4 regions of the Nonomuraea sp. NPDC054003 genome follow, and region 1 is predicted to be linked to each of the others. Evidence: riboswitches for the same ligand, from Rfam matches in the RefSeq annotation. Region 1 holds a riboswitch; each other region holds the start of a gene.

Evidence for each region. Region 1 has a riboswitch for cyclic di-AMP ahead of ACZ6YG_RS26015 (C40 family peptidase). Riboswitches for the same ligand answer to the same signal wherever they lie in the genome.
Region 2: another riboswitch for cyclic di-AMP. It lies ahead of ACZ6YG_RS07080 (CHAP domain-containing protein); the one in region 1 lies ahead of ACZ6YG_RS26015 (C40 family peptidase).
Region 3: another riboswitch for cyclic di-AMP. It lies ahead of ACZ6YG_RS14695 (glycoside hydrolase family 25 protein); the one in region 1 lies ahead of ACZ6YG_RS26015 (C40 family peptidase).
Region 4: another riboswitch for cyclic di-AMP. It lies ahead of ACZ6YG_RS05035 (C40 family peptidase); the one in region 1 lies ahead of ACZ6YG_RS26015 (C40 family peptidase).

The regions. Positions count from the first base shown of each region.
Region 1 covers NZ_JBVJKR010000010.1:72,953-78,676, reverse strand. The annotation lists gene ACZ6YG_RS26035 (histone-like nucleoid-structuring protein Lsr2) at 307-639, opposite strand; gene ACZ6YG_RS26030 (RDD family protein) at 1,153-1,638, opposite strand; gene ACZ6YG_RS26025 (RDD family protein) at 1,750-3,120, opposite strand; gene ACZ6YG_RS26020 (amino-acid N-acetyltransferase) at 3,218-3,775, opposite strand; cyclic di-AMP (ydaO/yuaA leader) riboswitch at 4,062-4,216, shown strand; gene ACZ6YG_RS26015 (C40 family peptidase) at 4,223-5,266, shown strand; gene ACZ6YG_RS26010 (LuxR C-terminal-related transcriptional regulator) at 5,270-5,482, opposite strand; gene ACZ6YG_RS26005 (cytochrome P450) at 5,672-5,724, shown strand, end outside.
Region 2 covers NZ_JBVJKR010000002.1:615,516-621,239, forward strand. The annotation lists gene ACZ6YG_RS07065 (ABC transporter substrate-binding protein) at 1-1,165, opposite strand, end outside; gene ACZ6YG_RS07070 (RNA polymerase sigma factor) at 1,436-2,680, opposite strand; gene ACZ6YG_RS07075 (YciI family protein) at 2,873-3,304, opposite strand; gene ACZ6YG_RS07080 (CHAP domain-containing protein) at 3,398-4,096, opposite strand; cyclic di-AMP (ydaO/yuaA leader) riboswitch at 4,110-4,247, opposite strand; gene ACZ6YG_RS07085 (Gfo/Idh/MocA family protein) at 4,362-5,318, opposite strand; gene ACZ6YG_RS07090 (aldo/keto reductase) at 5,367-5,724, opposite strand, start outside.
Region 3 covers NZ_JBVJKR010000005.1:202,758-208,481, reverse strand. The annotation lists gene ACZ6YG_RS14725 (nitroreductase family protein) at 1-637, opposite strand, end outside; gene ACZ6YG_RS14720 (hypothetical protein) at 670-795, opposite strand; gene ACZ6YG_RS14715 (hypothetical protein) at 931-1,110, opposite strand; gene ACZ6YG_RS14710 (hypothetical protein) at 1,154-1,429, shown strand; gene ACZ6YG_RS14705 (hypothetical protein) at 1,482-2,078, shown strand; gene ACZ6YG_RS14700 (bifunctional polysaccharide deacetylase/glycosyltransferase family 2 protein) at 2,252-4,345, shown strand; cyclic di-AMP (ydaO/yuaA leader) riboswitch at 4,569-4,702, shown strand; gene ACZ6YG_RS14695 (glycoside hydrolase family 25 protein) at 4,714-5,484, shown strand; gene ACZ6YG_RS14690 (hypothetical protein) at 5,528-5,724, opposite strand, start outside.
Region 4 covers NZ_JBVJKR010000002.1:179,258-184,981, forward strand. The annotation lists gene ACZ6YG_RS05015 (sensor histidine kinase) at 1-51, shown strand, start outside; gene ACZ6YG_RS05020 (response regulator) at 98-766, shown strand; gene ACZ6YG_RS05025 (NYN domain-containing protein) at 1,064-2,386, shown strand; gene ACZ6YG_RS05030 (C40 family peptidase) at 2,471-3,445, shown strand; cyclic di-AMP (ydaO/yuaA leader) riboswitch at 3,756-3,922, shown strand; gene ACZ6YG_RS05035 (C40 family peptidase) at 3,984-4,532, shown strand; gene ACZ6YG_RS05040 (hypothetical protein) at 4,617-5,438, shown strand; gene ACZ6YG_RS05045 (M48 family metallopeptidase) at 5,450-5,724, shown strand, end outside.

The sequences.
Region 1 (5,724 bases):
TGGCCTACCCGACGCGGGAAGTGCGCGCAATGCGCGGCAGCGGCCCCTTCAGAGAAGCCGTACAACAGAGATGGGGCCCCAGATCGCCCGAAAGCGCTGGAGCCCCGTCATCCCCGACAAAACCGCCAAAACACGCGCCCGGCGGTTCGATGCGAAGACCCAAATGCCCATATTTCGGGCGAATCGAAGATCGACAGAACAGAAAGTGTCCACGATCTGAGATTCGCCCTGAACGATCATGCGCTTATGGCGACCGCCGGGGTCCTTAGGCGAGCGGCATAAGCGCATGGTCAGCCGACGGCTCCCTTAGTGGGCCGCCTCGTACTTCTCGACGACGGTGGAGGCGATCCGGCCTCGCTCACTGACGGGCAGACCGTGGGCCTTGGCCCACTGCCTGATCTCGGCGCTCTTCTCGCGGCTCATCGCCCGCTGACCGCCGCGGCCTCGACGGCGCGTGGTGACCGCCCCTGCCCTGCGAGCGTGCTGCACGAAAGGCGTGAGAGCGTCCCTCAGCTTCTTGGCGTTAACGTCGCTGAGGTCAATCTCATAGGAAGCGCCGTCAATAGCGAAGCTGACCGTCTCATTGGCCTCGCCCCCATCGAGGTCATCGATGAGAATCTCCTGGATCTGCTTGGCCATCTACGCAATCCTTTCCGGAGCATTGTTTCATTCGCTCGACCAAACATATACCCGGAAAGACGTTAAGACAATTCAGCTCAGCGACGATTCCGCTGAGTCGCTGATCAGTTGCTCTTCTCGGCCTGATCCTGCCGGTTTGGCCGCCTCCCAGGGCCCTCGGCGCGCACCAACTTCACCACCCCAAAGATGAAGGCGCCCCCCACGACGAGCGGCGGGATGAGCGCCGACAAAACCTCTGTCACAACTTCCATTCGTCCTCGCCTCCACAGCGGACGGGGGGTTTCCTGGCCTTTTATGCACGGGCGGTGCGGCGGGCACGGGCTTGACCGCCCCGGGTGTCGCCCTGTCGACGACCTTCGCACCGCAGACCATAGCGGCACACAGATGCCCATAGCCTGGCAGGGGCATCAACATCCGGCAACCCGGACGTCTCATAGCCTAATGCCAGTCTCTCCAGGTGCCTTACCGGATCTACCCCAAGTTTCCTGAAAAGCGGCGCCCAGGCTTCCCAGCTCAGGAATGATCTTTAACGACGAGGGTTCCGGCCAGCTTGTCATGGGGCCCACGCTGCAGCGGCTTGTCGATCAGGATGAGCAGGCCCACCGCGAACACGTACATTCCGGCCAGCAGATTGAGCACCGGAATGCCCATCACGATGGCCGGGGCCGGATAGCCGAGGACCCGTTTCAACCGGTCACGCGCCCCCAGCCGGGCCGGCTCCACCCGAATGCGCATGATCGCCTTGCCGAACGTGCGCCCGCCTCGTGAAAGCGTGACCCAGTCGTAGACCGTATAACCCAGCCCGGCCAACACCCATGCGAACACGCCCGGCAAACGGCCCCCGAAGAGCTCCAGCACCCCGACAGTCCGGAAGATACCCCACAGCGCGATGAACAGAATGTAATAGAACACCCCGAAGACGAGCGCTTCAATGAGCCGGGCGGCCAGCCGTTCCCACCATTCCGCGGGCACCGGATCGGCCCGCGGCGTCGTGGCCATAACCCTCACCTCGCCCCATCGGTGTCCCGACCGTTCCCATTCTGGTACGGAGCACACACGCGAAAACAGGGACCGGTGGATCACCGATCCCTGTTTTCCGAGCCGTACAGGCTACTTGATCTTCACCACGACGGTGCCGGCGAACTTGTCGGCGAACGTCTGCTGCAGAGGCTTGTCCCACAGCTGCGAGGCGGCGTTGAGCATGACCGCGATCGCGCCGAGGAAGGCACCGACGAGCGGGAGGATCCCGAGCGCATAGCCGCCCCACGTGCCGCCGGCCCGCTTCAGGGCCATGTTGCCCGGCAGGCCGCCGGGCGGCATGGCGCCGCCCACGGGGACGACCTTGATCCCCATCACCATCTTGCCGACCGTCTGACCGTTCATCTTGGTCATGAAGTAGTCGTAGGCGACGTAGAGGCCGACCAGCAGGATCCACTGGATGAGACCGATCAGGAACGAGCTGAAGAAGCCCGTCGTGACACCCGTCACCGAGTTGTAGCTGGCCACGAAGAAGATGCCCAGCACCAGCGAGATGAGGAAATAGACGACGCCGAAGATGCAGCCGTCGATGAGACGGGCCACCAGCCGCTGCCACCACTCCGCCAGCGGCGCGGGGGCACCCGGAGGCTGCACGCCGACCGGCTGGCCGTAGCCCGGCTGCCCGTAGGCGGGCTGACCGTACTGCTGGCCGTACTGGGGCTGCTGACCGTAGCCGGGCTGGCCGTACTGCTGCTGGCCATACTGCGCCTGCTGACCGTAGCCGGGCTGGCCGTACTGCTGCCCTGACTGCGGCTGCTGACCGTAACCCTGCTGGCCGTAGGCCTGCTGACCGTAGCCGGACTGGGAATCGGGCTGCTGGCCGTAACCGGACTGGGAGGGGGCCTGCTGACCGTAGCCCTGCTGACCGTAGCCCTGCTGACCGTAAGCCTGCTGACCCGAGGAGGGCTGCTGGCCGTAGCCCTGCTGACCCGAGGAGGGCTGCTGGCCGTAGCCCTGCTGACCCGAGGAGGGCTGCTGGCCGTACTGGGGCTGACCGTACTGGGGCTGCTGGCCGTAGTCGGGTTGCGAGGGAGCCTGCTGGCCGTACTGGGGCTGCTGGCCGTAGTCAGGCTGGGAAGGGGCCTGCTGGCCGTACTGGGGCTGGCCGTAGTCGGGTTGCGAGGGAGCCTGCTGACCGTACTGAGGCTGCTGACCGTAACCCTGCTGGCCGTAGTCGGGCTGCTGGCCGTACTGGGGCTGGCCGTAGCCCGGCTGGGACGCGCCCTGCTGGCCGTAGCCCTGCTGACCCGGCTGACCGTACTGCTGCTGCTGCCCGTACGGGGGCTGCTGGCCGTACTGGCCCTGGCCGTAGGGGTCGTCGGCCCTGTAGCCCACGACCGTCGCGTCGGGATCCTCCCCATGGGGGTGTCCCGGGTTGTGCCCGTATCCCGGATGATTCTCGCTGGATTCATCCTGCGGATACGGCGGCTGTCCGGTGCTCACCGTGTCACCTCGCTTCGCGTGCGCATGTGGCACGTGTCAGGGCACATGCCTGTCCTGGACAACGTATCGACATGGGTATCAACAATCACCTTTTCTGTCAGTCAAGATCCGCATCACCCGAGGTCAGGTGGAGCAACATCCGTGTGTTCCCCAGGGTGTTGGGCTTGACGTGTTCCAGGTCCAGGAACTCGGCCACGCCCTCGTCGTACGAGGCCAGGAGTTCGGCGTAGACCTCGGGCGAGACCGGGGTGCCTTTGATCACCCGGAATCCGTGTCTCGCGAAGAAGTCGACCTCGAAAGTGAGGCAGAAAACACGCTGCAGGCCGAGTTCTTTGGCCGTGTCGATGAGGGCCGTGACGATGCGGTGGCCGATGGCCAGCCCGCGCGCCTCCGGGTGGACCGCCACGGTGCGGATCTCCGCCAGGTCCTCCCAGAGGACGTGCAGCGCCCCGCAGCCGACGACCTTGCCGTCGCGCTCGGCGACCCAGAACTCCTGCACGTCCTCGTACAGGGTGACCGTGGCCTTCTCCAGCAGCCGGGGGCCGGGGCCTCCATAGGTGTCGACCAGGAATTTGATGGCCTTGACGTCCGGCGTCCGGGCACGCCGGACCAGGACCTGCGTGTCGGGAAGGGGACGTTCGGCGACCTGCTCCATGACCCTCCAGCCTACAGTTTGTGATTACGGCTCACCCCTAACCCCGGACTTGCGCCCATCTTGTAACGTCTCGTGGCTGTACGAGCACCTGTGGCGTTGGAGGTTTCCTACCGTTCCATGCCTGGTCCAAGCAGGCACAAAGAGGACATGAAGTCTTTGCCGTACCGTGCTTTACGAGACCACCTTGTGACCCCCCGGTTGTGAAATCTCTACAGAGTCTGTAGTTCCGGTTGAGCAGGAACCCTCGGTGCATTAGTGTCCAGCGTCGATGTCCCCGCGCATGTGGCGCGGAGACGCGCCCAATCCCCGCAAGGGGAGCCGGGGACCCGCCGGCGGCGTTCGAGCGGCGCCGCCAGGGGTGAGTCCGAGCACCTCGCTCGGTAGGGCCGGTCCGAGCCCGAACCCGTCAGCTAACCCGGTCGGCGCGCTACGGAAGGAGCTCGATTGGTGAAGCGCACGCGCGACCGCAGGGGGAGTTCCGCGGGCGAGCGCGCCCGCCCTCCGGAACGGGCCGGCTACGGCCGCAGGCTGGGCATCGTGGCCGCCACCCTCGCCGCGCTGCTCGTCGCCGCTCCCGCGGGGACCGTCGCCGCCGACCCCAAGCCCTCGCTCAAGGAGCTCTCCGAGCAGGTCGAGGAGATGCACCTGGAGATCGAGACCCTCACCGAGCAGTACAACGGGCAGCGCGAGAAGCTCAAGACGGCCAAGAAGGCCGTGGAGAACGCCAAGAAGAGGCTCGCCGCCAGCGAGGCCGACCTGGCCACGAAGAAGACCAGGGCGTCGCAGCTGGTCGAGGCCGAATACATGTCGGGCGGCCTCAGCCGGGTGCTCGCCTTCACCACCGGCGGCGACCCCGAGAGCTACCTCGACCGCGCGGCCACCACCTACGCCCTGCGGCAGCAGCAGAGCGAGGAGGTCCTCAAGCTGACCAAGGCGATGGACGCGGCCGAGCGGGCCAGGACCGGCGCCCAGACCCGCATCGACGAGGTCAACAAGATCGTCAAGGACCTCGGCGCCAAGCGCGACCGGATCTCCAAGCTCGTCACCAAGGTCGAGAGCCGGTTGTTCCAGCGCGCGCTCGGCGAGGCCGGCCGCCCCGGCACCAGGGCCGTCAAGGTGACCCTGCCCATCCCCGGCGACGGCAAGGCGGCCCAGGCCGCCCGCTGGGCCCTCACCCAGCAGCTCAAGCCGTACGTCTGGGGCGCGGAAGGCCCCAACGGCTACGACTGCTCGGGGCTGGTCATGGCCGCCTACCAGCGCGTCGGCATCTCGCTGCCGCACTACACCGGCGACCAGTGGACCGCGGGCAGGCACATCGCGCGCGAGGAGCTGCGCCCCGGCGACCTGGTCTTCTTCTACAGCGACCTGCACCACGTGGGCATCTACCTCGGCGGCGGCATGATGGTGCACGCGCCGCGCACGGGCGACGTCGTACGCATCGCCTCACTCGACCGGCGCCCCTACGCCGGAGCGGTGCGCATCGCCGACTGACGGCTAGATCAGCTGGCGGCGCGCGGCCCAGGCCACGGCTTCGATGGCCGTGGCCACCCCGATCCGGTCGCAGATGCCCCTCAGTCTTCGGCGCACCGTGCGGCCGCTGCAATCAAGGCGCCTCCCCACTCGGTCTACTGTGACGCCCTTGGCCAGCTCCGCCAGCAACGCCAGATCTGCATGGCTCAGTTCAACATTTTCACTGAGCACATCCATCGGGAGCCCTCCCCCCCAACAGCACTACTCGGTGACGTCCTGGCACGAGCGAAAGGCTGCTCGCCCCGACTACGTAAACGCATCCGGCAAAGGCCGTCAAGCGTAAGATCTGCCCTACTTGACCATAGCCATTGACATGATCCGTCCTACGTGAAGTACTCGGCGTATGTCGGCACATTTCCAAGCGCAATGATCGATCACAAGGACTCTGACAGCGCGCCGCCGTCCACGCTGAGCCCCAG
Region 2 (5,724 bases), on a different contig from region 1:
AGATCTCGCCGGTCGGCACGTCGTTGAAGTACTCGTTCTTGAGGCCCGCGACCTCGGGGTCCTGCTGGGCGGGGATGGAGCTCGGGAAGGCGCCCGCCTCCTTGAAGGCCGCGATGTGGCCGTCCTTGCCCGTCAGGTAGTTGAGCACCTCGGCGGCTTCCTTCGGGTGCTTGGTCTGCTTGGGGACGGCCAGCCACGAGCCGCCCCAGTTGCCCGTGCCGCCCGGCACCGCCGCGACGTCCCAGTTGCCCTTGTTCTCCTCGCCGGCCGCGCCGGAGATCACGCCGAGCATCCACGACGGGCAGCCCATGGTGGCGAAGTCGCCGCCCTTGATGGCCTTGTTCCACGGCGGGGTGAACGCCTGGAGCTTGGCCGTCAGGCCCTGCTGGCTGAACTTCTGCACCCAGTCGAAGGAGGTCTTGACGGCCGGGTTCGTCTCCAGGACGAGGTTGTTCTCCTTGTCGAAGTACGAGATGTTGCCGTTCTTCGGCGCCTCCTGCGACAGGATCACGTTGTAGATGGTGTTCGGGCCGTCCATCCACTTCGCGCCGGTGTCGGCGGCCGAGAACTTCTTGCCGGCCTCGAGGTAGGCGTCCCAGGTCGGCCAGAGCTTGGCGACCTCCTCACGGTCGGTCGGCAGCCCGGCCTTCTCGAACAGGTCCTTGCGGTAGCACATGGTCATGCCGCCGATGTCGGTGCCCAGCGCGAACAGCTTGCCCTCGGCGTTGACGCCCGTCTCCCACTTGGCCGCGGGGAAGTCGGCCTTGCGGTCCTGCAGGCCGTACTCGCCCAGGTCGGTGAAGAACTGCGGGCGGGCGGCCATCAGGCCCATCGCGCCCTCGTCGATGCCGACGATGTCGCCGGCGCCGCTGCCCGCCTGCAGGCGCTGGAGCAGCTGCGGCAGATAGACGTCTTCGAACCTGTCGGTCAGGTTCGAGTACTTGACCTGGATGTTCGGGTGCTCGGCGTTCCACTTCTTCACGGCCTCGTCGTAGCCGAAGTTCTCGCCGCCGCCGAAGGTGTGCACGTTGATGGTGACGGGCTCCGCCGGCGTGCTCGCATCGGCTGAGGGGGCCGGAGCCTCACCGCCACCACAGGCGGCGGTCATCGCGGCCAGGGCTGTGACCAGGACTCCGGTTACTGCAAAGCGCTTGTGGTTCGTCATACCGTACCCCTCTTGGGTGTGGATCTTGGGAGGTGCATCGCGACAGTCCCGCGATTGGAGTGTCTTTGGGAGCGCTCCCACAAAGAGTGCCCGTAGCGCGTCCAGGCGTCAACGTCCCGAAACTCAACCGTTACCTCTGGGGTATTTTGTGACCCTAGAAGTAGCCGTACGGGGATATATCGCCCAAAGCGCTACTTGGGAGCGCTCCCATCCCACGGGCACCGTTTCTCCCGCACACCGGCACAAAAGCGCACCAGAACCAGAGGCGTCTCACCGGCAGGCCGCGGCCCGCGCCTCCATGAGAACGCGTTCGCGCTCGTTGCGGGTCAGCGCGGCCGCGCGCTCGAACTCGGCGCGGGCCTCGCCGAGCCGGCCCAGTTTGAACAGCAGGTCGCCGCGTACGCCCGGCAGCAGGTGGTAGTCCCGCATGGCCGGCTCGCCGGCGATCTGGTCGACCAGCTCCAGGCCCACCTCGGGGCCGTACGCCATGGCCAGGGCCACCGCGCGGTTGAGCTCGACCACCGGCGAGCCCGACAGGGCCGCGAGCCGCGCGTACAGGTCGGCGATGCGGACCCAGTCGGTCTCCCCGGGCGTGAACGCGCGGGCGTGGCAGGCCGCGATGGCGGCCTGGAGCGTGTACGGGCCCATGGTGCCGGTCAGCTCCTCGGCCCGCTCCAGCGCGGCCAGGCCGCGGCGGATGAGCAGCCGGTCCCACCGGGCGCGGTTCTGCTCCAGCAGCAGGATCGGCTCGCCGGACGGGCCCAGCCTGGCGGCCGAGCGGGACGCCTGGATCTCCATGAGCGCCACCAGGCCGAACACCTCGGGCTCCTTCGGCATCAGCCCGGCCAGCACCCGGCCCAGGCGCAGCGCGTCCTCGCAGAGGCCGGGCCGCATCCAGTCGTCGCCGGCGGTGGCCGAGTAGCCCTCGTTGAAGATCAGGTAGATGACCTCCAGCACGGACGACAGCCGTCCGGCCAGCTCCTCGCCCGCGGGGACCTCGAACGGCACCTTCCGCGTGGCCAGGGTCCGCTTCGCGCGGACGATCCGCTGCGCCACCGTCGGCTCGGGCGTCAGGAACGCGCGCGCGATCTCGTCGGTGGACAGGCCGCCCAGCACCCGCAGCGTCAGCGCGACCCGGGCCTCGGTGGACAGCACCGGATGGCACGCGGTGAACACCAGCCGCAGCAGGTCGTCCTCGATCTCCTCGGGGCCGGGCGGCTCCTGCCCGGGGTCGTCCTCCAGGGCGCGGCCGATCTCGGCGAGCTTGCGCTCGTAGCGTTCCCTGCGGCGGATCAGGTCGACGCCCCGGCGCTTGGCCACGGTCATCAGCCAGGCGCCCGGATTGCGTGGCACGCCCTCGCGGGGCCACTGCTCCAGCGCCGCGACCAGCGCGTCCTGTGCCAGCTCCTCGGCCAGGCCGACGTCGCGCACCAGCCGGGCCAGCCCGGCGATCAGCCGCGCCGCCTCGATCCGCCACACGGCCTCGATGGCCCCATGCGTCTCCGAAGCTGTCACGGGCCCATCGTATGGTCACCCCGTCCGGGACATGCCCGGCACTCACCTCAGCGCGGGAAGCGAGAAACGCTTTCAACAAGGAGCGGCGTCCCGGGCATGTGTGCCGGGCTCCTGGCTGAAGCGGTGATGGTCGTCCACGGCGGGCGTGGGTGGCGCGTTTCCGGCAGGCGTGCGGGGGGTCGCCCTGGGCCGTCAGGCGTCCGGGGGGTTGGTCTCCAGGGACTCGCGGAGGGCTTTGTCGCGCTCGGCGGTCTCCGGGGTGAGGGAGGTCTCCGGCATGTCGGCCGCGTCGAAGACCTCCCAGAGCTCCAGGCCGACCCCTTCGCCGCCCTCGGGGACGGGGACGCGCAGGGCCCATTCGACGGCCTCTTCGCGGGACTTGACCTGGATCAGCCAGAAGCCGGCGATGATCTCCTTGGTCTCCGCGAAGGGCCCGTCGATGACCTTGGGCTTGCCGGGGCCGTAGGCGATGCGGGCGGCGCGGGAGCTGGGGGCCAGCCCTTCCGCCGCCAGCAGGACACCGGCCTTGGCCAGCGACTCGTTGTAGGCCATCATGTCGTCGACGAGTTGCCGGCTCGGCATGACGCCCGCCTCCGTCTCGGCGCTGCCCTTTCCGATGATCATGAACTTCACGGTGCTTCTCCTTCGAATCCCGGTCTCGCCGACGCGTCGAACGAGCGGCGCCCGCATCGACACCTCAGGGATTCTTCCGGACAATCAGGCGGCGTACTCGGGGTAGCCGTAGCCGACGACCTGAGACTTGGGACGGATGCGCTCCTCGACGAGCCCGTTGCCGGTGTTGCCCTCGATCGTGGAGATCGTCCCGTCGCGGTTGTCCTTGACCACGAAGCCGACGTGCTGGATGGAGCCGAGGCTCTTGCTGCCGTTCCAGGCGAAGAAGACCACGGCGCCCGGCTTGGCCAGGGTGCCCCAGCGGCCGTTGTTCTGGAACCACCGCGCGTGCGTCACCGTGTAGGCGTCCCAGCCCACCTGCGCGCGGGCGCCGGTCTGCTCGCCGACCCAGGAGACGAACATCGCGCACCAGGGGGCGTTCAGGTAGGCGGCGGGGTGGCCGCCGTCACGGGCGATGGTCTCCTGGGCGCGCTGCGAGTTCGCGTACCACTCCTGGAACTTCGTGCCGCCACCCCGCGCGTTCTCCCTGATGCCGATCTGCTCCCTGGCCAGGGCGAGCACCTGGGCCGCGGTGACGTCGATCTTGTCCTTCTCGGCGGGCTTCGCCTCCTGGGAGGCGGTCTGGCCGGTCTCCGCCTGGGCCGTCAGCGAGAGATCGTCTCCGTTGACGGGGTCGGCGTGGGCGGGGAGGGCGGAGCCCATGAAGCAGGCGACGAAGGTGGCGCCGAGGGCGGCGCGGACGTAATGCGGTTGGGTGGCACGGGGGAGGCGATGCATGACCATCGAGGGGATGTACTCCTTGCTTCCATGCCGCTTACCGGGTTAGCTGACGGGTTCGGGCGTGGAAGCTGCCCTACGGCGCGCGAGGCGCCGATTCACCCCGGAAGAAGTGGGTCCCCGGTTCCGCGCAAGGCGGATTCAGCGGTCGCAGGACGATCCTGCGATACGACGGTGTTCTCGGACACGACCGGACAAATCGGACGTATGCCGTGAATGCGGAGTAAAGTAACGCATCTGGCAAGAAACTGGCAAGTCTTCAAAGCCGCGGCTAGCGGATCTGCGCCCGCGCCTCCGCCAGAACCCGCATGATGGCAAGGCTCTCGTCAAGCGGCATGATCGCGCTCTCGGTACGACCCCGCGCCAGGCAGTCGCGGACCTCGCGCAGCTCGCCCGCGTACCCGTTGTCCGCCGGATCGTCGAGCACGTGCTCCTCCGGCTCCATCCCCGGCCCGCTGAGCACGACCCGCCGCGGAGCCCAGAACGGGGCGTCGATGTCGGCCCGCATCCCGGTGCCGACGACGGTGGCGTCGTTGGAGTAGGCGCCGAGCAGCGAGCACTCCACCAGCGCCCGCCTGCCGCCCGGATAGCTCATCAGCCCGCCCGCCTCGGCGTCGACGCCGCCCGGGGACAGCGACCCGGTGAGGTGCGTGCTCTCCGGCGTCCCGAGGAACAACTGGGCCAGCCCCATGGGGTAGATTCCCAGGTCGAGCAGGGCGCCGCCGCCCAGCTCCGGCGCCCAGAGCCGGTGCGCGGGATCGTACGGGTGCGCGAAGCCGAACGAGGCGCGCACCGAGCGGATCTCGCCGAAACGCCCGTCGCCGGCGAGCATGCGGATCAGCGGGTTGAACCGCATCCACATCGCTTCCATCAGGAAGACCCCGGCCTCGCGGGCCAGCCGGACCATCCGCTCGGCGTCGGCCGTGGTGGCGGCGAGCGGCTTCTCGCACAGCACGGCCTTGCCCGCCGCGATGGCCGCCTCGGCCACCTCCAGGTGCTGGGCGTGCGGGGTGGCGACGTAGACGGCGTCCACGGCCGGATCGGCGCACAGCTCGGCGTAGGAGCCGTGGGCGGACTCGGCGCCCAGCGTCGCGGCCAGCGCCTTGGCCCGGCCCAGGTCGCGGGAGCCGACCGCGGCCACCCTCATCCCCGGCTCGGCGGCGATGACGGCGCCCACTGTCCTGGCGATGCCGCCGGTCGCCGCGATGCCCCACGATAAGTCACGCACGCGGAAGATCGTACAGATTCATCCGCGAAAGCGATATGTGAGGCGAATTCACCCGCTGGTCTCGGGGTCGAGCCCCAGGCGGCGGCCGGCGTTCATCGCCCCGATCGCGGCCATGTCCTCGCGGTCCAGGATGAAGTCGAACACGTCGATGTTCTCCTTGATCCGCGACGGGGTGACCGACTTCGGGATCACCACGTTGCCGATCTGGATGTGCCAGCGCAGCACGATCTGCGCGGGCGTGCGGTTGTGCTTGTCCGACAGCACCGCCAGCGCCGGGTCCTCCAGCAGGCCCCGGCCGGAGCCGAGCGGGCTCCACGCCTCGGTGAGGATCCCGTTCTTGTCGTGGAACTCGCGCATCTCGTGCTGCTGGAAGTACGGGTGCAGCTCGATCTGGTTGATGCAGGGG
Region 3 (5,724 bases), on a different contig from region 1:
GATGGAGCACCTGGTCGAGCGGGACCCGGGGGGCGGGCTTGAAGGTGTCGCCGGTGTAGTAGGCGGTCGGGATGAGGGCGCCCTGCCGGACCTCCGCCGGCAGGCCGAGCAGCTCGGCGATCTCGCTCTCGTACGCCAGGTGCAGGGTGGTCCAGGCGGTGCCGAGGCCGCGCGCCCGCGCCGCGAGCATGTAGCTCCACGCGGCGGGGAGCAGCGACCCCCACAGCCCCGCCTGGTTTCCCTCGGGGAACCCGCCGCCGGGCACCTCGATGCACGGGATGACCAGCACCGGCACCTCCCCCATGTGCTCACCCAGGTAGGCGGAGCTGTCGGAGATGCGCCGCTGCGTCGCCGCCCGGTCCGGGTCGTCCTGGAACAGCTTCCCTGCGGACGACCCCGACGCGTGGTAGGCGCGTACGGAACGCCCGTAGTAGTCGCCGATCCGGGCGCGCAGGCCGGGATCGGTCACCACGATCCAGTGCCAGCCCTGGCGGTTGCCGCCGCTCGGCGCCTGCAGGGCGATCTCCAGGCATTCGCGTACGAGCTCCGCCGGCACGGGCCGGCGCAGGTCGAGACGCTTGCGGACGCTGCGGGTGGTGGTGAGCAGCTCGTCGGGGCTCAGCGGCAGGATCGTCATGATCTCATCCTGTCAAAAACGACGTCCGCAGGTCATGCGAGCGCCTCCTGCCCGGCCGTGTAACGGGAGGCGGGCCGGTCGAGGCCGTGGTGCCCGCGCAGCGTGCGCCCCTCGTACTCGTGCCGGAACAGCCCTCTGGCCCGCGGCTCGGGCACCACGTGGTCGACGAAGGAGGAGCCCGCGGACCGTGAGGCGCTCGCGCCTGGCCAGGTCGACGACGAGCCGCCGCCGGCTCCGCGCGCCCTCGGTGCCGGCCGGCACGTCGGGCAGCGGGCCGTCCAGGTCGTCCTCGGTCAGTCGATGCCGGTCATGGGGGAGAGCTGGGTGAGCCCGTACGCGGGGATGACGAGGTCCTCCAGCTCCTTCTCCAGGCGCAGCGCCTCCCGCTCGGTGGACCCGATGATCGGCGAGATTTCCGGCAGCACGAGGAGCTCGTCCGGCCGCCTGCCGTGACGGGCCAGCCTGCCCTTCACGTCGGCGTAGAACGCGCGCGCCTCCTCCAGCGTCTGCTGCGCGGTGAAGACGGCCTCGGCGTGGCCGGGCGGCGAACTCCTTGCCGTCCTCCGACGAGCCGGCCTGCACCAGCAGCGGGTGGCCCTGGGGCGGGCGCGGCGCGTTGAGCGGGCCGCGGACCGCGAAGTGCTCGCCCTCGACCTGGTGGATCTTGCCAGGGTCGGCGTACAGGCCGCGCACGCGGTCGCCCACGACGGCGTCGGTCAACTATTTCTTCTGGTTATACATAGATTGATTTTTACGAACTTGTGTTCGAGCATCAACTTGACGTCAGCATGATCGTCTATACATGATCAGCTGTCCCCACCCCCCGGTTTCCCAGAAGCAGGCCATGTCGCCCCTCACCCCCGCCCGAGAGCAACCCTCGCCGCCCAGCGGCGCGGTCTTCGTCGACCACAGCGGCCGGCGGAGGAGGTGGTTCACGATGGGCGCGGTCCTGGTCAGCACGCTCACTCTGGCGGCGACGGTGACGCTCGTGGGCGCGGTGCTCGCGGACACTCCGCTGCCGGCCGGCGGCTGGCCGAGCCGGCACGCGAGCCCGCCGCCCGGCGGCACGCCCTCCGAAGACGCCGGTCCCGGCAGCGAGCAGGCCGAGCCTGAGCCGTCCCTTTCCCGGTCCAGGTCCCGGCGGGCGCCGACCCGGTCAGCGCCCACGCGCGCCTCCGGCCGGCGCACCACCGCCGCGCCCTCCCGTACGCGAGCCAAGAGCCCGTCCGCCCGCCCCACCTCACCGTCCGCGCGGCCGTCCCGTACGTCCGAGCCCCCGGACACGGGCGCGGCCGTGGAACCCGAGACGGCCCGCGACACCGCACCCCCCGGCGAGACCACCCCCACCCAGCAACCGGAACCCGCCGCGACCCCCTCCCCGGACCCCACCGGCGAGCCCTCCCAGACCCGGAACCCCACCACCCCCGGAACCCCCTCATGACCCCCCGCCGCAGACGCCCCGTCCCACAACCGGACAGCGCTCCCGCGCCCGGATGGGGGCAGGCACATGACCCGGGTCTCGGCGGGACGATCGGGCAGGCGGCGGATCGGGTGCCCGGTCCGGCGTACGGGCGTGACGTCCGTCGGGGTGGGCGGCGGCGGGGCAGGAGGCGGGTGGCCGGGCGGGGTGTGGAGCCTTCGGGGCACTGGCTGATGTTGCTGGCCGGGGTGGCGCTGGCGGGGTGCGCGCTGACGCTCGACGGGTTCGTCAAGAACGTGGTCGGCGAGACCGGGCCCCAGCGAGGCGGCGGGGACCCGGCGTCGTGGCTGGAGCCGGTGCGCCGCAGCGGCCCGGTGCTCGACCTGACCGGGGAGAAGCCGGCCGGCGCCCGCCCGAAGGCCCGCACGGTGGCGCTGACGTTCGACGACGGGCCCGACCCGGAGTGGACGCCGCTCGTGCTGGACGCGCTGAAGAAGCACGGGGCGAAGGCGACGTTCTTCACGGTCGGCTCGAAGATCGCCGCCCATCCGGAGCTGACCCGCCGGATCGTCGCCGAGGGACACGAGATCGGCAACCACACCTACACCCATCCCGACCTGTCCGCCGTCCCCGCCTGGCGGGCCGAGCTGGAGCTGAACCTCACCCAGAAGGCGCTGGCCGGGGCGACGGGGCTGCACACGATGCTGGCCCGCCCCCCGTACTCCTCGACCCCTGACGCCATCACCGGCGAGCAGTGGGACACCCTGGCGATGCTCGGCCGCGAGGGCTACCTGATCGCGCTGGCCGACCTCGACACCGAGGACTGGAGCAGGCCGGGCGCGGCCGGTATCGCCAGGGCCGCGTTCCCGCGGGGCGGGCGCGGGGCGGTGGTGATGATGCACGACTCCGGCGGCGACCGCGCCCAGACGGTCGAGGCCGTCGGCCGCCTGCTCGACCGGCTGGACCGGGCCGGCTACCGCGCCGAGACGCTGACCTCCGCGCTCGGCATGCCGTCGGCGCACCGGCCGGCCGCGCAGCCGGAGCGGATCGCCGGCGCCGCGCTCGGCCTGGCGCAGCGCGCGGCGAACGCGTTCACGGACGCGCTGTGGTGGGTGCTTTTCGCCACCGGCGTGCTGACGCTGGCCCGGCTGCTGCTCCTGGTGGTGCTGGCCCGGGTGCACGCCCGGCGCTCCCGGGGTCCGGGACCGGCCCTGACCTGGGAACGCCCGCCGGGGGTGAGCGTGATCGTGCCCGCGTACAACGAAGAGGCGGGGATCGCCGCGACCGTGCGCTCGCTCGTCGCGACCGCGTACCCCGGGCCGGTGGAGGTGCTGGTGGTGGACGACGGTTCCACCGACCGCACCGCCGAGGCCGCCGCCGGGCCGCGGCTGCCGGGAGTACGGGTGATCAGGCAGGACAACGCCGGCAAGGCCGCCGCGCTGAACACCGGCATCCGGCACGCGCGCCACGAGTTCCTCGTCATGGTCGACGGTGACACGGTGTTCGAGCCGGACACGATCGGGCATCTCGTGCGCCGGCTCGCCGACCCCCGCGTGGGCGCGGTGAGCGGCAACACCAAGGTCGGCAACCGGCGCGGGCTCATCGGCCGCTGGCAGCACGTCGAGTACGTGATCGGCTTCAACCTGGACCGGCGCGCGTTCGAGCTGCTCGACTGCATGCCGACGGTGCCGGGGGCGATCGGCGCGTTCCGGCGCGGCGCGCTGGTCGGGCTCGGCGGGGTGAGCACCGACACGCTGGCCGAGGACACCGACCTGACGATGGCGCTGTGCCGGGCGGGCTGGCGGGTGGTGTACGAGGAGCGGGCGCTGGCGTGGACGGAGGCGCCCGCGACCCTGGGGCAGCTGTGGCGGCAGCGCTACCGCTGGTGCTACGGCACGATGCAGGCGATGTGGAAGCACCGCCGCGCGCTGGCCGAGCCGGGTCCGTTCGGCCGCCGCTGCCTGGGTTACCTGGCGCTGTTCCACGTGCTGCTGCCGCTGCTGGCGCCGGTGGTGGACCTGATGGCCGTCTACCACACGGCGGTCGGCGACCCGTTGCCGGCGGTGGCGGTGTGGGCCGGGTTCGTGGTGGTGCAGGCCGCGGCGGGCTGGTACGCGCTGCGGCTGGACCGGGAGCGGGTGTCGGCGCTGTGGGTGCTGCCGCTGCAGCAGCTGGTGTACCGGCAGCTGATGTATCTGGTGGTGTTCCAGTCGGTGGCGACCGCGCTGCTCGGGGTGCGGCTGCGCTGGCACACGGTGCGCAGGCAGGGCACTTTCGCGGCGCCGTGACGGCACCGCCGGGAGATTTTACCCGGAGGCCGGATTCCCTTACGTACAAGGGGTTTCGGGGGCTGTACCCCGGGCCCGAACCGCCAAACCGGATATGTCATACTTGCAATATTTTTGTCTGCATATATACCTTTTGCGTATTCGCGGTGATACCCCAACTCTGTTGCCGCATCGATTGACCGGACCGTGCGCTGTCCTGACGGTGTCCCCCTCACGCCAGGGCAGCGCACGGCCGCCGAATCCGCGTCTCGCGGAGCCGGGGACCCACTTCCTGGGGTGAATCGGACGCCAGCGTCCGTAGGGGACTTCCAACTCCGAACCCGTCAGCTAACCCGGTAGGCGGCATGGAAGCAAGGAGTCATTTCCTCATGCCCAAGCCTCAGCTTGCCGCTGCGCTGAAGTACCGTCCCAGCAACCGTCTCAAGTACGCCTTCGCCGGCGCGCTGCTGGCGGGGACCACCGCCGTCGCCAGCGTGACCGGCACCGCCATCGCCGCCACCGGCGGCGCCGCCGCCCCCGTCGAGCCGAACCCGGCCATCGCCCAACAGCAGGCGGCCCAGCTCACGTACGGGCAGGACGTGTCGAACTACCAGCCCGACCACGACTGGGAGGCCAGCCCGGCCGAGTTCGGCATCATCAAGGCCACCGAGGGCACCGGCTTCACCGACAAGACCTTCGCCCGGCACTGGCAGGAGCTGGACAAGAAGGGCATCGTGCGCGGCGCTTACCACTACGCGCACCCGCGCAACAACCCGATCGCCGAGGCCGAGCACTTCCTCTCGGTGGTGAACTCCCAGCCCGCCAAGCCCGGCGACCTGCTGGTGCTGGACCTGGAGACGACCAACGGCAGGTCCGTCTCCGAGGTGAACGCCTGGGCCAAGGCCTGGCTGTCGCACGTCAAGGCCAAGACCGGCGTCACGCCGCTGTTCTACAGCGGCTGGCACTTCGCCGACACCTACGGCGCGGGACTGTCGGAGTACCCGCTCTGGGTGGCCCACTACAGCAAGCCCAAGGGCGAGATCACCCCGCCGGCGGACTGGAAGTCGTGGACCATCCACCAGTACTCCGACAAGCCCATCGACCACAACGTCTCGGCCCTGACCCCCGACCAGCTCCGCAGCCTGGGCCGTCCGGCCTGACCCGCTCTGTGACGCCTCCCGCGAGGGAGGCGTCACAGTCGTCTCAGCCCTGGTGGATCCTGAGCCCACGCTCCTCCATGCGCCGCAGCAGCTCGGCCGGGCCCACCGCCGTCTCCGGCAGCAGGTAGAACTCCTCCAGGATCGGCCCCGCGTCATCGGGTGCGGCGGCGTCCCAGATCACCTCGTCACCCGGCGCCGTGACCTCGAAGGCGAAGAACGCGCAGCACGCCTTCTCCCGCG
Region 4 (5,724 bases), on a different contig from region 1:
GAGGGTGAGTACGTGGTCCGCGCCTGGCTACCCTGGCCGGCGCGGACATGACGGCGAGGGGCGGGGAGGCGCTGGTGAAGGGCTGGTGGCAGGACGGATGACGACGCCAGGGGCGCGGCCGGTCAGGGTGCTGATCGTCGACGACGACGCGCTCGTCCGGGCGGGGCTGTCGATGATCCTCGGCGGCGCCGGCGACATCGCGATCGTCGGTGAGGCGGGCGACGGCGCCGAGGTGCCGGCGATGGTCGCCCGGCATCGGCCGGACGTGGTGCTGATGGACATCCGGATGCCGAACGTCGACGGGCTGACCGCGACCGAGGCGCTGCGCGCCGCCCAGTCGCCGCCCGAGGTCCTCGTGCTGACCACGTTCCACGCCGACGCGCAGGTGCTGCGGGCGTTGCGCGCGGGCGCGGCCGGGTTCCTGCTCAAGGACATCCCGCCCGTCGAGCTGGTGGCCGCCATCAGGAAGGTGGCGGCGGGGGAGCCGATCCTGTCGCCCGCCGTGACCCGGCAGCTCATCGCCCACGTCTCCGACGGCGGCGCCGGTGGCCGCGCGGACCGGGCCAGGGCCCTGATCGGCCGGCTCAGCGAGCGCGAGCGGGAGGTGGCGCTGGCCGTGGGGCGGGGCAGGTCCAACGCGGAGATCGGGCGCGAGCTGTTCATGAGCGTCCCCACGGTCAAGGCGCACGTCTCGCGCATCCTGACGAAGCTCGAACTGAACAACAGGGTGCAGGTGGCCCTGCTGGTCTACGACGCCAGTCTCTGACGGGACGTCCTGGAGTTCCAGGTTTTGCCCGGCCTTTCCCTTGCCGGCCGGTCCCGTACGGGAGTGACTCCACGCAGGTACGGGCCACACACGCACCGTCGGAACCGCTCGCCTCGCACGGACGGCGCGAGAGGACGCGCCCGAGTTCGCGAGGTGACGCCTCGCAGGTCGGCGCTGGGGCAGGGGGTGGAAACGGCCGCGGGACCGAGCGCTTACCCGGAAAAGGATGCCCGTTACGGACAGGTACCCGGCAGCCGTACCCTTGTCTGAAAGAGCATGTCATGAAGGGACAGTGGGATGAGCTCAGCGGGTGAAGGCCTGTCTCGCCCGCTTCCCGAGCAGGTGCGACTCAACGTCGTCGACCTGGCCGCCCAGGTTCTCGGCTCGATGCCCGCCGCCGCCGTCCCGCCGCCGCTGCGCGGCATCGCCAAGTTCGATCCGCGCAAGCGTGCCCGCCTGGGCGGCGCGCCCATCGCCGCCCAGCTGGAGAACGACAAGGACTTCCGCGTGGCCGTCGCGGAGCACGTGACCGCCGGGTGGCCGGAGCTCGTCTCGTCGCTGGCCGAGGGCAACGTCCCGCCCGCCGCCGATCCCGTGCTCGTCGCCGCGGCCGCCTACCTCACCCGCCCGCCGGGGTGGGAGGAGATGATCGAGGCCGCCAGGACCGACCTGGAGAGGAACGCCGCCGCCGCCGAGGGCGCGGAGCGCGAGGAGGTCGTGTCCCGGCTGCGCGAGCAGCTCGCCGCGCAGAAGTCGGCGGCCAAGGAGGAGGTCGACCGGCTGCGCGAGCAGCTCAAGGCCGCCCGGGGGGAGAACTCCGACCTGCGCCGCAAGCTCCACGACGCCCGGGAGCGGGCGAAGGCGGCCGTGCAGCGGGCCGAGGCGATGGAACAGACCGCCCAGGACGCCAGGGCCGCGGCCACGGCCGCCGGCAGCGCCGGTGAGACCGAGCTGCGCCGGCTGCGCGAGCGCCTGGCCGACGTGGAGAAACAGCTCGAAGCCTCGCGCAGGGCCGCCCGCGAGGGGCGCAGCATCGAGGACGCCCGCATCAGGGTGCTGCTCGACGCGCTGCAGGACGCCTCCGCCGGCCTGCGCAGGGAGCTGGCGCTGCCCACCACCATCTCCAGGCCCGCCGACTCGGTGGCCGCCGTCGCCGGGGAGACGCCCGGCGTGCGGGGGGTGCCGGCCCGCGCACTGGCCGACGACGACCCGCAGCTGCTCGACCAGCTCCTCGCCCTGCCGCAGGTCCATCTGATCATAGACGGCTACAACGTGACCAAGACCGGTTACGGCACTCTCACGCTGGCCGACCAGCGCAACCGGCTGATGACCGGGCTCGGCGGCCTGGTCGCGCAGACCAGGGTCGAGGTGACCGTGGTGTTCGACGGCGCGGAGCTGAACGCGCCGGTGCAGGTCGTCGCGCCGCGCGGGGTGCGGGTGCTGTTCAGCGCGCCGGGGGAGATCGCCGACGACCTGATCCGCCAGCTCGTACGCGCCGAGCCGCCGGGCCGCGCCATGGCCGTGGTCTCCTCCGACCGGGAGGTGGCCGAATCCGTCCGGCGCATGGGAGCCAGACCCGTTTCGTCTGCTTTGCTGCTGCGCAGGCTCGGCCGCGCCTAGATTACAAATCAGTGTTTGGGTGAGACCTCACCTTCCACTTCTGTACTATTTCGCCCCAGATGTATTCCCCCTGGGAGGCGAGCTGTGAGGTTGGGCCGGGCGCCACTGGCCGCGGGTCTCGTGATCGGGCTGATCACTCTCCCCACGGGAGGAGTGGCCGCCGACCCGCAACCGACGATCAGTCAGGCCAAGGCCAAGCTCGAGAAGCTCAACGACAAGGCCGACAAGGTCGTCGATCGCTACAACACGGCGACGGAGAACTACAAGGCCGCCAAGAAGCGCTACGACAAGCTCAACGCCGGCTACAAGCGCAAGCTCGCCACCGTCGCCGAGCTGCGCCAGCAGGTCGTCACGATGGCCGTCGACGGCTACAAGATGGGCCGCGACCTGACCTCGATGCCGACCATGGTGACCGCCGAGAACCCGGGTGACCTGCTCTACCAGATGGCGCTGACGGAGCGGCTGACCGCCGACCGCGCCGGCAGGCTGGCCGCCTTCGACCGGGAGAACCGCGGGCTCAAGACCGAGCGTGACAAGGCCCAGGAGGCTCTGGGCGAGGCCGACGAGGAGCGCGACAAGGTCAAGAAGGAGCGCTCCGAGATCGAGAAGCTGATCGCCCAGCAGAAGAAGCTGCTCGACCGCCTCGGCGCCTACCGCGTCGGCGACCCGAACAGCACCGGCGTCAAGTACACCGGCCCCGCCTCGGGGAGCGCGGCGGCGGTGCTCAACTTCGCCTACGCGCAGATCGGCAAGCCCTACCAGTTCGGCGGCACCGGGCCCGGCGGCTGGGACTGCTCCGGCCTGACGCAGGCCTCGTGGCGCGCGGCCGGCGTCTCCCTGCCGCGGACGACGTGGCAGCAGTGGGCCTGGGGCGCGAGCCGGAGGGTGTCGCTGGACGCCCTGGAGCCCGGTGACCTCATCTTCAGCGAGGGGCTGGGCCACGTGAGCATCTATGCGGGAAACGGCAAGATCGTGCACGCGCCGCAGACCGGTGACGTGGTCAAGGTCGTCCCGCTCTCCGCGTACGGGCGCCGGCTCGTCGGCGCGGTACGCCCGTGAGCCGCTGAAACGTCTGTGACTGATGTGACAGAAGGGCTCTGACACATCGTCAGGGCGGCAAGTGTGAGTATGGTCACATCTGGGTAACGGGACTGGCTTGCCAGCAGGGATCCGCGGGTCTGACAGCGGGCTTGTCAGATCGTCATGTGCTTACCGTGCCTTTGCCAGCCCATGACTTCAGGCGTAGGTTCTGGCGTCGCGGCGGACACTCCATGCCCGCCGCCGGCCATCGCCGCCGCGCCGCCGGCGCCGCGACGTGGACGAACAAGAATCCGCCGGTCACCGCCGCATCTCCGGGAACCTTCACCCGGGTGGTGGCCTGCCGAATCCGTGCAGCCAGGAGGCACGGAGCCGGGGAACCATAGATCCCGTCATTTCAGGGCGGGATCAGGGGTGAATCGGCGCGGCGACGCGCCGTAGGGCGACTTCCAGGCCCGAATCCGTCAGCTAACCCGGTAGGCGTTCGTGGAAGACTCAAGGAGCAATCCTGTCTACCTCCCCTAAGAACCCCCGTCTGTCTCGCCTTGCCGTCAGTGGCGTGGCGCTCAGCATGACCGTGACGGCCGGAGGGCTGGCCCTCCACGTCCCGGCGGCGCAGGCGGACACGGTGATCGCCCCGGCCGGAGCTTCGGTGACGACGGTCGAGGCCGTCAAGACCACTGCTTCCAAGAAGGCGACTTCGAAGAAGGTCCTGTCCAAGAAGCAGGCGAAGGCGGCCCGCCAGAAGGTGAAGGCCCACAAGGCCGTCGCGGTGGCCAAGAAGCAGATCGGTGACCCGTACCGCTACGGGGCCACCGGGCCGCACGCCTTCGACTGCTCAGGTCTCGTCCAGTTCGCCTGGCGGAAGGCCGGGGTCAAGATCCCGCGCGTGACGAACAGCCAGTTCGCGGGCATCAGGAAGAAGGTCTCCTACAAGAACCTGAAGCCGGGTGACCTGATGTTCTTCCGCGGGCTCGGCCACGTGGGCATGTACATCGGCAAGGGCAAGATGGTGCACTCGCCGAGCTCGGGCAAGACGGTGCGCGTCGAGAAGCTGAACGGATGGCGCAAGTCGTCGTTCGCCGGCGCGGTACGCCCCGGTCTGTGACCGATCGCGAAGGCCCCGCCCCTGACTGGGGGCGGGGCCTTCGTGATGCGTGGGACGGGCGTCCCGCCGCTAGCATCGGACAGCATGTCCGGGATCGTAGGCCGTCGAGCGGTGGTGACGGGGCTGGTCCTCGCCGTGGCCGCGGCCGGCGGGGCGGCGCCGGAGTCGTGGTCCGCCGGGGTGCCCGACGAGCTGGCCGGGGTGCGGGAGCTGTGGCGGGGCGAGCTGGGCGTCGCGCGCGGCGAGCGGGCGCTGGTCGCCGGGCAGCGGGCCGATCCCGGGCTGCTGGCCGATCTGGCGCGGCGGGCCGACGCGGCGGGGCGACGGGTGTCGGGCGTGCTGGGCCGGCCCGTGCGCCCGCTGGTGCTGGTGCCCGCGTCAGGAGAGCAGGCCGCGCGGCTGGCCGGCGTCGCCGACGTGCGCGGGCTGGCGGCGGTGGCCGACGGGCGGCGGGTGATCGTGGTGCCCGAGGGTTTCGCGCGGCTCAACCCGACCGGCAGGGACGTGGTGCTCGCCCATGAGCTCACGCACGTCGCCGCTGGCACCGACGGGCTGCCCGGCTGGCTGTACGAGGGATTCGCCGACTACGTGGCCTATCGGGACGCGGGGCTGGCGGTCACCGTGGCGGCGGCCGAACTGGCGGCCGAGGTGCGGGCGGGGCGGCTGCCGGACGAGCTGCCCAGGGCCGGTGACTTCGGCTCCCGGGGGGACGCGCTGGCGCGGGCGTACCAGGAGGCGTGGCTGGCGTGTCGGTTCCTGGCCGAGAGCGCGGGCGAGGGGACTCTGGTGAGGCTCTACCGTGATGCCCAGAGTGTCGGCACCGACCGGGCACTCGCCGCGCGGGGGCTCACGCTCGGCGGCCTGACCCGGGGGTGGCGCGCGTACGTGCGGGACCAGCTGGGGTGAGAGGACGCGAAGTGGACGACGGCCACGACAGGAACGGCGCCGCTGGCGAGCGGACCGAGACCCGATCCGGGACGCCGGGGCCGCAGGACGGTGGGGTGGGTCGGAGGGGGCGGCGGCAGGCTGGGGTGGCCGGGGTCGTGCTGGGGGCCGGGATCCTCGTGGTGGTGGGGCTGACGACGCCGTGGCAGGCGCTGCCGGGGGCGCCGGAGGTGGCCGCCGACCCGGCCGCGGACTTCACCGCCGGGCAGATCGCCCGCGCGCAGGCGTTCGACGCGGCCACCGGCGT